DNA from 3 places in the Streptomyces sp. NPDC015032 genome. Region 3 is predicted to be linked to each of the others. Evidence: riboswitches for the same ligand, from Rfam matches in the RefSeq annotation. Region 3 holds a riboswitch; each other region holds the start of a gene.
What was found. A riboswitch is a leader RNA that binds a small molecule or an ion and turns the genes downstream of it on or off. The one in region 3 is predicted to bind cyclic di-AMP.
Positions count from the first base shown of each region.

Region 1 (4,676 bases), on a different contig from region 3:
TTTGTCACTCGTCAGTCACACGGAAGGCAACCCCATGGGCTCCGCGAACGGCAGACACCGTCGCCCTCGTCAGGCACCCGCCATCGTCGTCGCCGCAGGCGTGACCGGTTCGGCCATCGCCATCCCGCTGCTCGGCGCGGCAGGCGCGCACGCGGCCGACGCCACGACCTGGGACCGGGTGGCCGAGTGCGAGAGCGGCGGCATGTGGAGCGCCGACCTCGGCAACGGCTTCTACGGCGGCCTGCAGTTCTCGCAGGAGACCTGGAAGGCGTACGGCGGCGAGTCGTATGCCGAGCGCGCCGACCTGGCCAGCCGCTCGCAGCAGATAGATGTGGCCGAGAAGGTCCTGGAGGACCGGGGCCCGAAGGCGTGGCCCAGTTGTGCGGTCATCTCCGGCCTCACGGAGGACGGGACGCTGCCGGGCGTCGATCCCGGGGTCACGCCGCCCGCCGAGCCGAAGCGGAGCACGGAGCCGGCTGACGGCGCGTCGACGGCCCCGTCCGAGGGCGCCACACCGTCGCACGCCGCCCCGGACGCCGACTCGGGCGGCAAGGGCGGCAAGGACGGCTCGGAGCGCTCGGGCGCCGACGACGGACCGGCGGACCGGACCAAGCCGTCCAAGAAGCCTTCCGCCACCCCGTCGAAGCCTTCTGCCACCCCGTCCTCCGGAGCGTCCGACGCGTCGGACGCGACCGGCCCGTCCGACGCGGCCGACGGTACGGGGGGCAAGCACCGCGGCGCACCGGCCCCCGAGGGGGGCCGGGACACGAACGGCGGCGTCGACCGCGAGTCGGGCCGGCACGCCTCCCGCGGTGACGGCGATGCGCGCGACGCGGGCACGCCGGCCGCCGACGGCACGTACACCGTCCGCCCCGGCGACAACCTCTGGGCGATTGCTGACGCACAGAAGGTTCCCGGCGGCTGGTCCGCGCTGTACGAGGCCAACGAGGAGGCCGTCGGATCCGACCCGGACCTCATTCTCCCTGGCCAGAGCCTCGATCTCGATGTGAAGACCAAATGAGAGCGGTCTGATAATCGACTGAAAGAGCCTCAAAAACTGGGGTAGTTCAGAGACCTATGTCCACTTATGCGTAAGTGAGACATGGGTCTCTTTGCGTCAACTGGCGTGTCGCGCCTGAGGGGTCCTCCTGTACCGCCTCCCACCTGCGAAAACGACGGTTCCTCAGATGCAAGTAAGGGGTGATTGTCCGATGTGTCCATCTTTGAATGTAGGGGTTGCGTGTGTTTACGGTCGGAACCGCTCGCACCGCGGGCCCCGTCGACCGTCACGCCGAAATCCTGCCGTCGGTCGAAGGGAACAGACGCGTAAAGCGCCGTAGGCAGGAGCGGGGGACCCAGGTAGGCGCCGGCCCCGATCGTCGAAAGACGCATCAGGACCGGCTTGGGGTGAAGTCGCGTGCTAGGACGTGCGACCGGGCAACTCACTTGGCCCGAACCCGACAGCTCACCTCGTAGGCGTCGGTGAGGAGACGTTCCATGCTGTTTTCTGGCAAGGGCAAGCACCGCCGCCCGTCCAAGGCCGTCCGTGTCGCCACGCTCGCCGGTGTCGCCGGTACCGCCGTCGCCGTTCCGCTGATGGGTGCGACCGGTGCCTCCGCCGCCTCCGTCGCCACGTGGGACGCCGTCGCTCAGTGCGAGTCCGGTGGCAACTGGTCCATCAACACCGGCAACGGCTACTACGGCGGTCTGCAGTTCTCGCAGTCCAGCTGGGCCGCCGCCGGCGGTACGCAGTACGCCCCCCGTGCCGACCTGGCCACCAAGGCCCAGCAGATCGCCACCGCCGAGCGGCTCCTCGACATGCAGGGCCCGGGTGCCTGGGGCTGTGCCGGCGCCGGCAACCTGCGCAACGACGGCGTCAACCCGGGTGTCGACACCGGCTCCTCCTCGAAGTCCGGCTCCGGCGCCACGCAGAAGCAGAGCGCCCCGGCCGCGCCGAAGCAGCAGGCCCAGCCGAAGAAGGCCGAGCGCACCGAGGCCCCCGCCACCAACCGCTCGGACCGCTCCGCCGCCCCGCAGGCCGAGTCGAAGAAGACCGTCACCACCCCGACCGGCGAGAAGGTCAAGAAGGGCGACGGCGAGTACAAGGTCGTCTCCGGCGACTCCCTGAGCAAGATCGCCGCCGACCGCAAGGTCGAGGGCGGCTGGCAGCAGCTGTTCGAGCTGAACAAGGACATCGTCACGGACGCCGACCTGATCTACCCGGGTCAGCAGCTGCACCTGACCAAGTAGTCCAGGTTCTCTCCTCCCGGAGCACCCCGGCCCGGCGCGCGTTCCCCCGTACGCGCCGGGCCGGGGTTTCCTGTGTCATGTGCCGCCGCCGCGAGGTGTCACCTCCGTCACATGCCGCCTCCGGGAAGTGCGCCGCCTCTGCGGGTTCGTTCAACTGTTGTCGTTACTGACCAGTAAAATTCTGACTGTTTGTCCGGTGATGCTCACCCTTGGGCCCTTTTTCGTCCCAGGGGACGGGCGATCGTCCGGCTGAGCGGGCCGGGCCGGTTAGGCTCATGTCGCAAGGCCGAAGTGACCCTGCACAACCAGCGTCATATCCCAGAAGGAGATGCCTCGTGCCGTCCATCGACGTCGTCGTAGCCCGGGAAATCCTCGACTCCCGGGGGAACCCCACGGTCGAGGTCGAGGTTGGCCTCGACGACGGCAGCACGGGCCGTGCTGCCGTGCCGTCCGGCGCCTCCACCGGTGCGTTCGAGGCCATTGAGCTTCGCGACGGCGACCCCAACCGCTACCAGGGCAAGGGCGTCGAGAAGGCCGTCCTCGCCGTGATCGAGCAGATCGGCCCGGAGCTCGTCGGCTACGACGCGACCGAGCAGCGGCTGATCGACCAGGCGATGTTCGACCTGGACGCCACCGAGAACAAGGGCTCGCTCGGCGCCAACGCCATCCTCGGTGTCTCGCTGGCCGTCGCCCACGCCGCCTCCGAGGCCTCGGACCTGCCGCTCTTCCGCTACCTCGGCGGCCCGAACGCGCACCTGCTGCCCGTTCCGATGATGAACATCCTCAACGGTGGGTCGCACGCCGACTCCAACGTGGACATCCAGGAGTTCATGATCGCCCCGATCGGCGCGGAGTCCTTCTCCGAGGCCCTGCGCTGGGGTGCCGAGGTCTACCACACGCTGAAGAAGGTCCTGAAGACCAAGGGACTTTCGACCGGTCTCGGCGACGAGGGCGGCTTCGCGCCGAACCTGGAGTCGAACCGCGCCGCCCTCGACCTCATCGTCGAGGCCATCAAGGAAGCCGGCTACGTCCCGGGCAAGGACATCGCGCTCGCGCTCGACGTCGCCGCGTCCGAGTTCTACAAGGACGGCGCGTACGAGTTCGAGGGCAAGTCCCGCTCGGCCGCCGAGATGACCGAGTACTACGAGGAGCTCGTCTCCGCGTACCCGCTGGTCTCCATCGAGGACCCGCTGTACGAGGACGACTGGGCCGGCTGGAAGGTCATCACCGACAAGCTCGGCACCAAGGTGCAGATCGTGGGCGACGACCTGTTCGTCACCAACCCGGAGCGCCTGGCCCGCGGCATCGAGGAGGGCTCCGCCAACGCCCTGCTCGTCAAGGTCAACCAGATCGGTTCGCTGACCGAGACCCTGGACGCCGTCGAGCTCGCCCAGCGCAACGGCTTCAAGTGCATGATGTCCCACCGCTCCGGCGAGACCGAGGACGTCACCATCGCCGACCTCGCCGTCGCGGTGAACTGCGGCCAGATCAAGACCGGCGCCCCGGCCCGCTCGGACCGTGTCGCCAAGTACAACCAGCTGCTGCGCATCGAGGAGATCCTCGACGACGCCGCGGTGTACGCGGGCCGCTCCGCGTTCCCCCGGTTCCGTCCCGCCGGCTGACCGGCGCAGCGAGGGCCGGGCACCGGCCCGGCAGGGGCCAAAGGCACCGGCCTCCGTCCGTCCCCGCACTCGGTCCCGTACCGTGTGCGGGGACGGACGTGCGTAATGGGGAGGCGGAGACATGGCCGCGAAGGACCGGGACCGGTTCTCCACCGCGACCCGGCTGCGGCTGCTCGGTGAGCAGACCGCCGCCCGCGTCTACCGCTCGCAGACCCGCCGTCAGGCCCGCCGCCCCCGGCTCACCGGACGGGCGGCCTTTCTCGCCCTCGTCGTCTGCTCCCTGGTGGTCGCGCTCGCGTACCCGATGCGGCAGTACGTCTCGCAGCGGGACGAGATCGCCGACCAGGAGCGGCTGGCGCGGGAGGCCCGGGCCCGTACCGAGGAGCTGCGCGACGAGAAGGCGCGCCTCCAGGACAACGCCTACATCAGGCAGCTGGCCCGCAAGCACCTGCACTACCTTCTTCCCGGGGAGACCGGTTACACGGTGATCGACCCCGACGCGGTCAAGGAGCGCAACGGCGAAACGGACGGGTCCGGCCGGCCGTGGCACTCCAACCTCTGGGACGGTGTCGACAGCGCCGACCGCGACTGACTCTCTTCATCACTCTGCAGAACCGCAGTTCGAGCAGCCCGATCAGAACCTAGGCAGGCATGGAAACCCCCCCTCCGCAGACCGAGTCCACCGCACCCACCGAGGCGGACATCGCCGCGTTCCAGCAGCAGCTGGGCCGCCCGCCGCGCGGACTGCGCGCGATCGCGCACCGCTGCCCGTGCGGCAACCCGGACGTGGTCGAGACCCAGCCC
Region 1 covers NZ_JBIBVN010000005.1:94,626-99,301, reverse strand. The annotation lists gene ACF08M_RS10845 (transglycosylase family protein) at 35-1,021, shown strand; cyclic di-AMP (ydaO/yuaA leader) riboswitch at 1,323-1,494, shown strand; gene ACF08M_RS10840 (transglycosylase family protein) at 1,498-2,250, shown strand; gene eno (phosphopyruvate hydratase) at 2,526-3,872, shown strand; gene ACF08M_RS10830 (septum formation initiator family protein) at 3,994-4,464, shown strand; gene ACF08M_RS10825 (DUF501 domain-containing protein) at 4,524-4,676, shown strand, end outside.
Region 1: linked by a shared signal. The riboswitch ahead of ACF08M_RS10840 (transglycosylase family protein) and the one ahead of ACF08M_RS08585 (NlpC/P60 family protein) in region 3 are both predicted to bind cyclic di-AMP.

Region 2 (4,676 bases), on a different contig from region 3:
TTGCCCGCTCTGATGATTCTCGGCGGGCTGGTGTTCGATCTCCTCACGCCGCCGACCTTCACCGCCGTTCCGCTGTTCGTGGCGGCGCCGCTGATCGCCGCGCCGTTCTTCTCGCTGTCCAGGACCATCTGCACCGGTGCCGCCTCCATGCTGGCCGTCGTCGCGCTGCGGCTGTACAGCGGCACGCTGCCGGAGGTCGTGCCGCTGATCGAGTTGCTCACCCTGGCCACCGTCTCGGTCCTCGCGGTCGTGATCAACGGGGTCGTGCGGCGGGGCAATGAGCAGCTGGCCTCCGCGCGGGTCATCGCGGAGACGGCCATGCGGGCGGTGCTGCCGAAGCCGTCCGACCGGATCGGCGGGCTGCATGTGGCGGCGCGGTACGAGGCGGCGCAGGCGGACGAGTTCGTCGGCGGTGACCTGTTCGCCGTGACGGACACCCCGCAGGGGGTGCGGCTGGTCGTCGGGGACGTGCGGGGGAAGGGGCTGGACGCCGTGGAGTCGGTGGCGGTGATCATCGGGGCGTTCCGGGAGGCGGCCGAGCAGGAGCGGTCGCTGGAGGGCGTGGCGCAGCGGCTGGAGCGGGCGCTGGCGCGGGAGGGGACGCGGCGGGGCGGGCTCGATGCGGTCGAGGGCTTCATCACCGCCGTGCTGGCCGAGATCCCGTCCGGAGGGTCCCGGGTGCGGATCGTCAACCGCGGTCATCCCGAGCCGATCCTGCTGCACCCCGACGGGGCGCTGGAGGTGCTGGGGCCCACGGTGCCCGCGCTGCCGCTCGGGATGGACCTGGGCGTGTGGCCGGACCGGGCGGATGAGTGGGATCTGCCGGCGGGAACGACTCTGCTCCTGTACACGGATGGCCTCTCCGAGGCGCGGGACGCCGACGGCGTCTTCTACGACCCGGCGGCCCGGCTGCGGGGGCGGATCTTCCCGGGGCCCGAGGAGCTGCTGTCCGCGCTGACCGATGACGTACGGCTGTATACCGGTGGTGAGACGACCGACGACATGGCGCTGCTCGCGGTCGTACGTCCTGCGGAGGGGCAGCCGGACCGGCGCAGGACCGTGACGATCGTGGGTCTGGAAGAGATGTGACGGGCGAGGGCGTGAACCCGGTGCGAGCCGGGCGCGACCTCGGACGGGGGATGCCACCGTACGTAACCGAAGGACGCCGCTCCGCATAACATTTGACGCAACGTCAGAATCTGAGTAATGGCTGAGCCCCGATCAACTCGTACTGATCCGCCCGATTGTGTCCCGTAAAGTCCAGGCCAAAGACGTGAACGATCAGTGGGAACGGCTTGGAATCAGGCCCGGGTGTCTATTAACGTTCGATAACGCAGCGCGGTCGTCCCAGCCGTCGTCAGTGGCGGCACCGTGCGCGAGCGCCGAATCCCGCAAGGGAACCGGGGAACCACCTACATGGGGTGAATCGGATGCCTGCGTCTTGTGAGAGACGGAGGGGCCCGTAGGAGACCTTCCTGCTCCGAACCCGTCAGCTAACCCGGTAGGCGAGAAGGAAGGAAAGGAGTGCGCCCCCGTGGCGTCCAACAAGCCTGCCCCCGAGGCCCCCTCTCGGTTCAGCCCCGACTTCGGTTCCGGTACTGGAACCGACTACGGCACTTTTGCGACGGGAACGGCCTACGGCACCGAGCCGGGCGGCGACTTCGCCGGTGGGTTCGGCAGCGAATTCCGCGCCGACGGCAATGGCGAGCCCGAGCGGGGCCGGGACGAGTGGAACCCCACCGAGGAGTCCGTCCGCCCCGTACGTGGCAAGCACCGCGTCGCCAAGCAGCGCAACGGACTTGCCCGCAGCTCCACGGTGCTCGGGGTCGGTGTCATCGCAGCGGTCGGTGCGGGCGGCATGGCCACCGCGCAGAGCAAGCCGCCGGTCTCCATCTCCCTTCCCGACTCCATCGCGGACAACCTCCCCGACGCGAAGTCCCTTCCGGGCGTGGGTTCTCTCTTCTCCGAGGAGTCCGAAGCCGAAAAGGCCGCGGCCGCCGCCGCGGCCGCGCCGCTCACCACCGCCGGTCTCACCACCACCGAGGCCGAACAGGGCACGGCGGACGCGGGCGAGGCGCTCCGCGCGCGCATCCTCCAGCAGGCCGAGCAGCAGCAGGACGCCGCCGACGCCGAGGCGAAGGCAGCCCAGGAGAAGGCGGCCGCGGAGCAGGCCGCCGCCGAGGCCAAGAAGCAGCAGGACGCCGCCGAGGCCAAGGTCGCCGCCGAGAAGAAGAAGGCGGAGGAAGCGGCCAAGAAGAAGGCCGAGGCCCTGCGGCTCGCCAAGCTCGCCGCCAGCTATGCCATTCCGACCTCCTCCTACACAGTCACCTCGACTTTCGGCCAGGCCGGCTCGATGTGGTCCTCCGGCTACCACACCGGCCTCGACTTCGCCGCGCCGACGGGTACGCCGATCAAGGCCGTGCACGGCGGCACCATCAAGTCGGCCGGCTGGTCCGGTTCGTACGGCTACCGCACGGTGCTGGAGCTCGACGACGGTACGGAGGTGTGGTTCTGCCACCAGTCCTCCATCGGCGTCAGCGTCGGTCAGAAGGTCACCACCGGTGAGACCATCGGCCGGGTCGGCGCGACCGGCAACGTGACCGGCCCGCACCTCCACCTGGAGGTCCACACCTCCGACGGTACGGGCATCGACCCGATGGCCTGGCTGCGCGGCAAGGGCCTCAACCCCTGATCCGCAGGCCACCTTCCCGGCCCGCGTGATCCGAGCCAATTCGCCGGCCGCCGAACCCCGGCAGCCCTGACGCTCCCCCCGACGTCAGGGCTGCCGGTCTGCCGGGCCTTCCCGACGTCAGGGCTGCCGGTCTGCCGGGCCTTCCCGATGTCAGGGTTGCCGGTCTGCCGGGCCTTCCCGATGTCGGGACTGCCGGTCTGGCGGAGCAGCACAGCCGCCGGAGCGGCACAGTCGCCGGAGTGGCTGGCCCACCGGGGAGGTCGGCCCGTCGGAGCGGTCGGCCCGTCGGAATAGTGGTGCCGCCGGAATCCGTTGACCCGTTTATGACTTCTCTTCGTAAGCTGGGCTCTTCCGATTTCGAGGTCTTCCCACTCGCCCTCGGCGGCAACGTCTTCGGCTGGACCGCCGACGAAGCGCAGTCGTTCGCGGTGCTGGACGCCTACGCCGCAGTGGGCGGCAACTTCGTCGACACCGCTGACGCCTACACCGCCTGGATCCCGGGCAACGAGGGCGGCGAGTCGGAGACCGTCATCGGAAAGTGGCTCGCGGCCCGCTCCAACCGCTCCGACATCGTCGTTGCCACCAAGGTCGGCGCCCACCCCTCGTACAAGGGGCTCTCCGCCACGAACATCAAGGCCGCGGCCGAGGAGTCGCTGCGCCGGCTCGGCACCGACCACATCGATGTCTACTACACGCACTTCGACGACGAGACCGTCCGGGTCGAGGAGATCATCACCGCCCTCGACGAGCTCGTGAAGGAGGGCAAGGTCCGGGAGATCGCCGCTTCCAACATCAGCCCCGAGCGACTCCAGGCGTCCCTCGACTTCTCGGAGCGTGAGGGGCTCGCCCGGTACATCGCCCTTCAGCCGCACTACAACCTGGTCTCGCGCGACACGTACGAGGGCGAGCTCCAGGACACGGCGGCCCGGGCCGGGCTCGCCGCCGTCCCGTACTTCGCCCTGGCCTCCGGCTTCCTCACCGGTAAGTACCGTCCGGGTGCTTCGGTGGAGAGCGCCCGCGCCGAGAAGGCCGGTGAGTACCTGAAGTCGGAGCGGGGGCAGAAGGTCCTGGCCGCGCTCGACAAGGTCGCCCGGGAGCACGACGCCGAGGTCGCGACCGTCGCGCTGGCCTGGCTCGCGTCCCGGCCGACCGTCGCCGCGCCGATCGCCTCGGCCCGTACGGTCGAGCAGCTGCCCGCGCTGGTGGCCGTCGCGGATCTCCGGCTGACCGAGCAGGAACTGGCGGAACTCACCGAGGCATCCGCCTGACGAGCACGAGCACGAGCACGAGCACGGGCACGAGCACTGGCACGGGCGAGAGCACCAGCATCGGTACGAGTACGAGTACAGGCGGCCGTCCATCGATCGTGGTCGCGGTCGACTGTTTGTGAACGCCCCGGGAGAGCTGTGTTCCCCGGGCGCTCTCCGTGCCCATGAACGGCTCTACTGCGGGGGCGGTGGCCGGTGCGGGTTCAGGTAGGGGTTGTACGCGTTCCCGCCGGGCTGCATGTGCGGCGGGAACGGGTAGGCGTGCGGGGCCGGCGGCAAGCGATGGGGGCGCAGGCGGCCCGTCGCCTGCGCCGCGTATGTCAGGGCGGGAGCGGCCACGTTCCGGCGCTGCCAGAGATGGTGCAGCAGCTCCAGCTCGCGCTCGGCGAAGTCCGGGCCCGCGCTCCCGCGGCGGGCCTGCCGACGCAGCGAGGCCAGTGAGGTCGCGAACGATTCGTACTCGGCGACGGCGCGGGCGGCGGCCCTGCCATGGGCCTTGGCCTGCGCTGCGACATGAGCCCTGACCTGGGCCGATGGCCCGCGCCTCGGGGCGTGCCCCGGCCCGTATCCGTGCCCCGGCCCGTATCCGTGCCCCGGCCCGTATCCGTGCCCCGGTCCGTATCCGGGTCCGTATGCCGGCGCGTGTCCCGGCGCGTGCCCGGGTCCGTGTCCCGGCTCGTACACCGGCGCGTACGGTGGTGGCCAGTGTCCCGGTC
Region 2 covers NZ_JBIBVN010000034.1:52,857-57,532, forward strand. The annotation lists gene ACF08M_RS32630 (PP2C family protein-serine/threonine phosphatase) at 1-1,089, shown strand, start outside; cyclic di-AMP (ydaO/yuaA leader) riboswitch at 1,371-1,523, shown strand; gene ACF08M_RS32635 (M23 family metallopeptidase) at 1,535-2,692, shown strand; gene ACF08M_RS32640 (aldo/keto reductase) at 3,016-3,960, shown strand; gene ACF08M_RS32645 (PrsW family intramembrane metalloprotease) at 4,135-4,676, opposite strand, start outside.
Region 2: linked by a shared signal. The riboswitch ahead of ACF08M_RS32635 (M23 family metallopeptidase) and the one ahead of ACF08M_RS08585 (NlpC/P60 family protein) in region 3 are both predicted to bind cyclic di-AMP.

Region 3 (4,676 bases):
GCCGGTCGATCTCGTCGGCGACGAACTGCGCCTCGTCGTGCTCGGTGTCGGCGACGTAGCCGGTGATCCGGGCGCCGGTGCCGGCGTTCGTCCAGAGGTTCTTGGGACGGCGGCTCTCGTTGCGCTCGATGACCGCGTTGGCGGCGGACAGGATCGTCTGCGTGGAGCGGTAGTTCTGCTCCAGCAGGATCGTGGTCGCGTCCGGGTAGTCCTCCTCGAACTGGAGGATGTTGCGGATGGTCGCGCCGCGGAAGGCATAGATCGACTGGTCCGCGTCACCGACGACGCACAGCTCGCCGGGGGCGTCGCCCTCACCGGCCGGGCCGACCAGTTCGCGTACGAGGGTGTACTGGGCGTGGTTGGTGTCCTGGTACTCGTCGACCAGGACGTGGCGGAAGCGGCGGCGGTAGTGCTCGGCGACGTCGGGGAACGCCTGGAGGAGGTGGACCGTCGTCATGATGATGTCGTCGAAGTCCAGCGCGTTGGCCTCGCGCAGCCGGGACTGGTACATCGTGTAGGCCTGGGCGAGGGTCTTCTCGAACCCGTCCGCCGCCTGGCCGGCGAAGGTCTCCTCGTCGATCAGTTCGTTCTTCAGGTTCGAGACCTTCGCCGTGAACGACTTCGGCGGGAAGCGCTTCGGGTCCAGATCGAGATCGCGGCAGACCAGGGCCATCAGCCGCTTGGAGTCGGCGGCGTCGTAGATCGAGAACGACGAGGTGAAGCCGAGCTTCTTCGATTCGCGGCGCAGGATGCGTACGCACGCACTGTGGAAGGTCATGACCCACATGGCGTTGGCGCGCGGTCCGACGAGCTGTTCGACGCGCTCCTTCATCTCGCCCGCGGCCTTGTTGGTGAAGGTGATCGCCAGGATCTGGCCGGGGTGCACCCCGCGCTCGGCGAGGAGGTGGGCGATCCGGTGGGTCAGCACCCGGGTCTTGCCCGAGCCCGCCCCGGCGACGATGAGCAGCGGGGAGCCCGCGTGGACGACGGCGGCCCGCTGCTCGGTGTTCAGCCCGTCGAGGAGCGCCGCGGGGTCGATGACCGGGCGGGGCGCGCCGTCGCGGTAGTACGCGTCCCTGGGCGGCGGGGGCCCATCGAACACGCCCGCGAAGAGGTCCTCCGGCACCGCTTCGGGTACGGAGTCCTCGGGGGGCGGCGGGGGCTCTTCCTCCGAGTGCTGGAGGCCGGCCAGGAAGCTGTCGTCAAAGAGGCTGCTCATCGCTTGCCGAGTCTAGGACGCCGGACCGACACACGGCGGCCGCATACCGAACTGCACCCCGGCCGCATGACGAACCCCACTCCACGACCGGGCACGCAGAGAGAACGAGCCGCCACTACGGGTGAGAAATTCCGGACCCTCGTCCACCCTGGCACCCCAATCCACGAAGGTCACGAACGCGTATCGGGCATATCGAACATCAACCTTCACAGCAGCATCATGAGTTGGCTAGCGTGCTCGACCGGGCGGCCCGTACCCCCTGAGGCGAACCACGCCGAGCGGGCGCCCGCGCCGAATCCGGGCCGCCCTCGCGGGCGTTCGGAGCCGGGGAACCATACGCAGCACTGGGGTGAATCGGTCCTTATCCCCCACTCGGACCGTAGGGCAGCCTTCCGTTCCGCCCGAACCCGACAGCTAACCCGGCAGGCGGTCCACGGAAGGAGATGCCTGCCTTGGCATCGCATCGCAAACCGCGCCCCCGGGTGCGCACCACCACTCCGGCCGTCGGGCTCACGACGGCGGCCCTGGCGTCCGTGACCCTGCTCTCCACGCAGAGCGCCACGGCGGCCCCCGCTCCGAAGCCCAGTGTCGAGGACGTCCAGAAGCAGGTCGACGACCTCTACCGGCAGGCGGGTACCGCGACCCAGCGGTACAACCAGGCGAAGGAGGCCTCCGCCGCCCAGCGCGCCGAGGTGGACACGCTCCTGGACGACGTGGCGAAGCGCGCCGACAAACTCAACGACGCCCGCAGGACGCTCGGCTCCTACGCGGCCGCGCAGTACCGCACCGGGTCGCTCACGCCGAGCGCCACCTTCTTCCTGGCCGACGACCCGCAATCGTACTTCGACCAGAACCAACTGATGGACCGGATGTCCGGTCAGCAGCAGAAGGCACTCACGGACTTCCGCGCGCAGCAGGCCAAAGCCTCGAAGAAGCGCGCCGAAGCGGTGCGCAGCCTGGAGACGCTGACCACGACGCAGGCCACGCTGCGCACCAGCAAGCAGAACGTTCAGCAGAAGCTGGGCGAGGCGCGGACGATGCTGTCGAAGCTGACCGCCGAGGAGAAGGCGCGGCTCGCGGCGCTGGAGCGGAAGAAGGAGGCGGAGGCCAAGCGCAAGGCGGAGGAACTGGCGCGACAGCAGGCCGCCGCCAAGGCGGAGGCGGACCGCAAGGCCGCGGAGGCCGCGGAGGCCGCGAAGAAGACGGGGTCCGGCAGCGGTACGGGAACGGGCACCGGGACCGGCACCGGGACCGGCACCGGCACCGGCTCGGGCAGCAGCGCCTCCACCAAGGCGGAACAGGTCCTGGCCTTCGCCCGCGCCCAGATCGGAAAGCCGTACGTCTGGGGCGCGACCGGTCCGTCCTCGTACGACTGCTCCGGGCTCACCCAGGCGGCATGGAAGGCCGCGGGCGTCACCATCCCGCGCACCACCTGGGACCAGGTGAAGGTCGGCACCCGGGTCGCCACGGCGGACCTGCGCCCCGGCGACCTCGTCTTCTTCTACGACGACATCAGTCACGTCGGCATCTACAAGGGCGACGGAATGATGATCCACGCGCCGAAACCGGGGGCGAACGTGCGCGAGGAGTCGATCTACTACATGCCGATCTACGGCAGCGTGCGGCCGGGTTAGCGGTCCGCCGCACCGCCGCCCTGGGCGCGAGCCGGCCGGCCCGACCAGTGGTCGGCCGGGTCGTACCCCGGGCCGGCCGATGCCTCCGGGCGGCTCACGCCCCGGGACCGGGGCCCCCGAAACCGGCTCACGCCCCGGAGCCGGGCCGGCTCTCCGGAATCGGGCCGGCTCTCCGGCGGGCCCTGGCCCCGGCCCTGCGGACAGTGGCCGCCGGCCTCGGTTCTCAGGTCCAGAGCGTCGCGATGAAGATATTGGCGAGCGTCAGCCCGCCCACGGCCGCGAAGGCGCCCTTGTCGACCTTCTCCTCGTCCCGCTTGATGTAGACCAGCGCGAGGACGACGACCAGGAACAGCAGCTTGACCCCGATCTTGATGTTGTTCACATGACCGCCGTCGGCCTGGTTGAGCCCGACCAGTGCGACCCCGGTGACCAGCATCGTGAGCGCACCGTGCAGCATCGCCGGGACGAACCGGGCCGTGCCCGCGCCCATCGCCTTCATCTGGGTCAGGAAACCGCCCAGCAACGAGGCGATACCGATGATGTGCAGGGCGACGAAGACATGAATGAGTACGTCCATGAGGCCGCAGCCTAGCCCCGCCCATATCACCACTCCGCAGCCAGGTGCGGCTTCTTGGCGCTTCGCTCGTGTCTGCACCAATTGCCTGACTCTGTTGTCATTTTTCCGATCAGATAGCGACAGGCTCGCGCCAAATTCGGGCAATAGATGCCATTACGACTCTTCCCCGTGCCCCGGGTTTAGCGTCCCTGACCAGGTGACCGGCTTCACCGCCGCTCCGCACCCGGACGGCACGCCGGTCACCCCGCCGAGAGGTCCGGCGGCGGACCGCTCCCCCGTTGGCGGCCCGCCGCCGGGCCTCGGGCGGGCCCGCCGGTAGTCCCCGACGGGCAGTCGTCAGGAAGGACGCACGCCCCCGTGGCAGCGCACCGGAAACCCAAGCAGCGCCCGTACACCGGCTCTGCTGCCCGCACCGCGGCGACCCTCGCCTTCGCCGGGGCCGCCACCGCTGCCGTCATGCCGGGCCCGGCGCACGCCGATCCCCAGCGAACCCCCGCCCGGATCAGGGCCGAGGTGGACCGGCTCCACCACGACGCGGAGATCGCCACCGAGCAGTACAACGGCGCGAAGGAGCAGGCGACCGCCGCCGCGGATGCCCTCGACACCCTGCGCGACGAGGCCGCCCGCAGGACCGAGCGCCTCAACGCCTCGCGCGACGCACTGGGTTCGTTCGCCGCCGCGCAGTACCGTACGGGCGGCCTGGACCCGTCCGTACAGCTGGCGCTCTCCTCCGACCCCGACCAGTACCTGGAGCGCGCGTCGTACGTGGACCGGATCGGCGACCGGCGGGCCGCCGAGATCGACGAGGTGGAACGGCAGGTCGCCGGGATCGCCCAGCTGCGCTCACGGGCCAAGGACAAGCTGGCGGCGCTGACGGCGCGCCAGGCCGAGCTGAAGAAGCACAAGGCGACGATCAGGACCAAACTGGCCGACGCGCAGCGGCTCCTCGCCACCCTCTCCCCGGCCGAACGCGCCGCCTACGAGGGTTCGGACGGCGCGCATTCCGCCGGCCGCGCCGACCGCGGCACCGGGCGCGGCCCCGCCCCTGCCCCCGGCTCCCGCGCCGCCGAGGCCGTCGCGTTCGCGTACGGGGCACTCGGCAAGCCGTACGTCTGGGGTGCGACCGGCCCGTCCTCGTTCGACTGCTCCGGGCTCACCCAGGCCGCCTGGCGCTCCGCCGGTGTCGCGCTGCCCCGGACCACGTACACCCAGATCAACGCCGGCCAGCACATCTCGCGCTCCGAAC
Region 3 covers NZ_JBIBVN010000004.1:28,582-33,257, forward strand. The annotation lists gene pcrA (DNA helicase PcrA) at 1-1,219, opposite strand, end outside; cyclic di-AMP (ydaO/yuaA leader) riboswitch at 1,499-1,664, shown strand; gene ACF08M_RS08585 (NlpC/P60 family protein) at 1,663-2,853, shown strand; gene ACF08M_RS08590 (hypothetical protein) at 3,077-3,430, opposite strand; gene ACF08M_RS08595 (NlpC/P60 family protein) at 3,788-4,676, shown strand, end outside.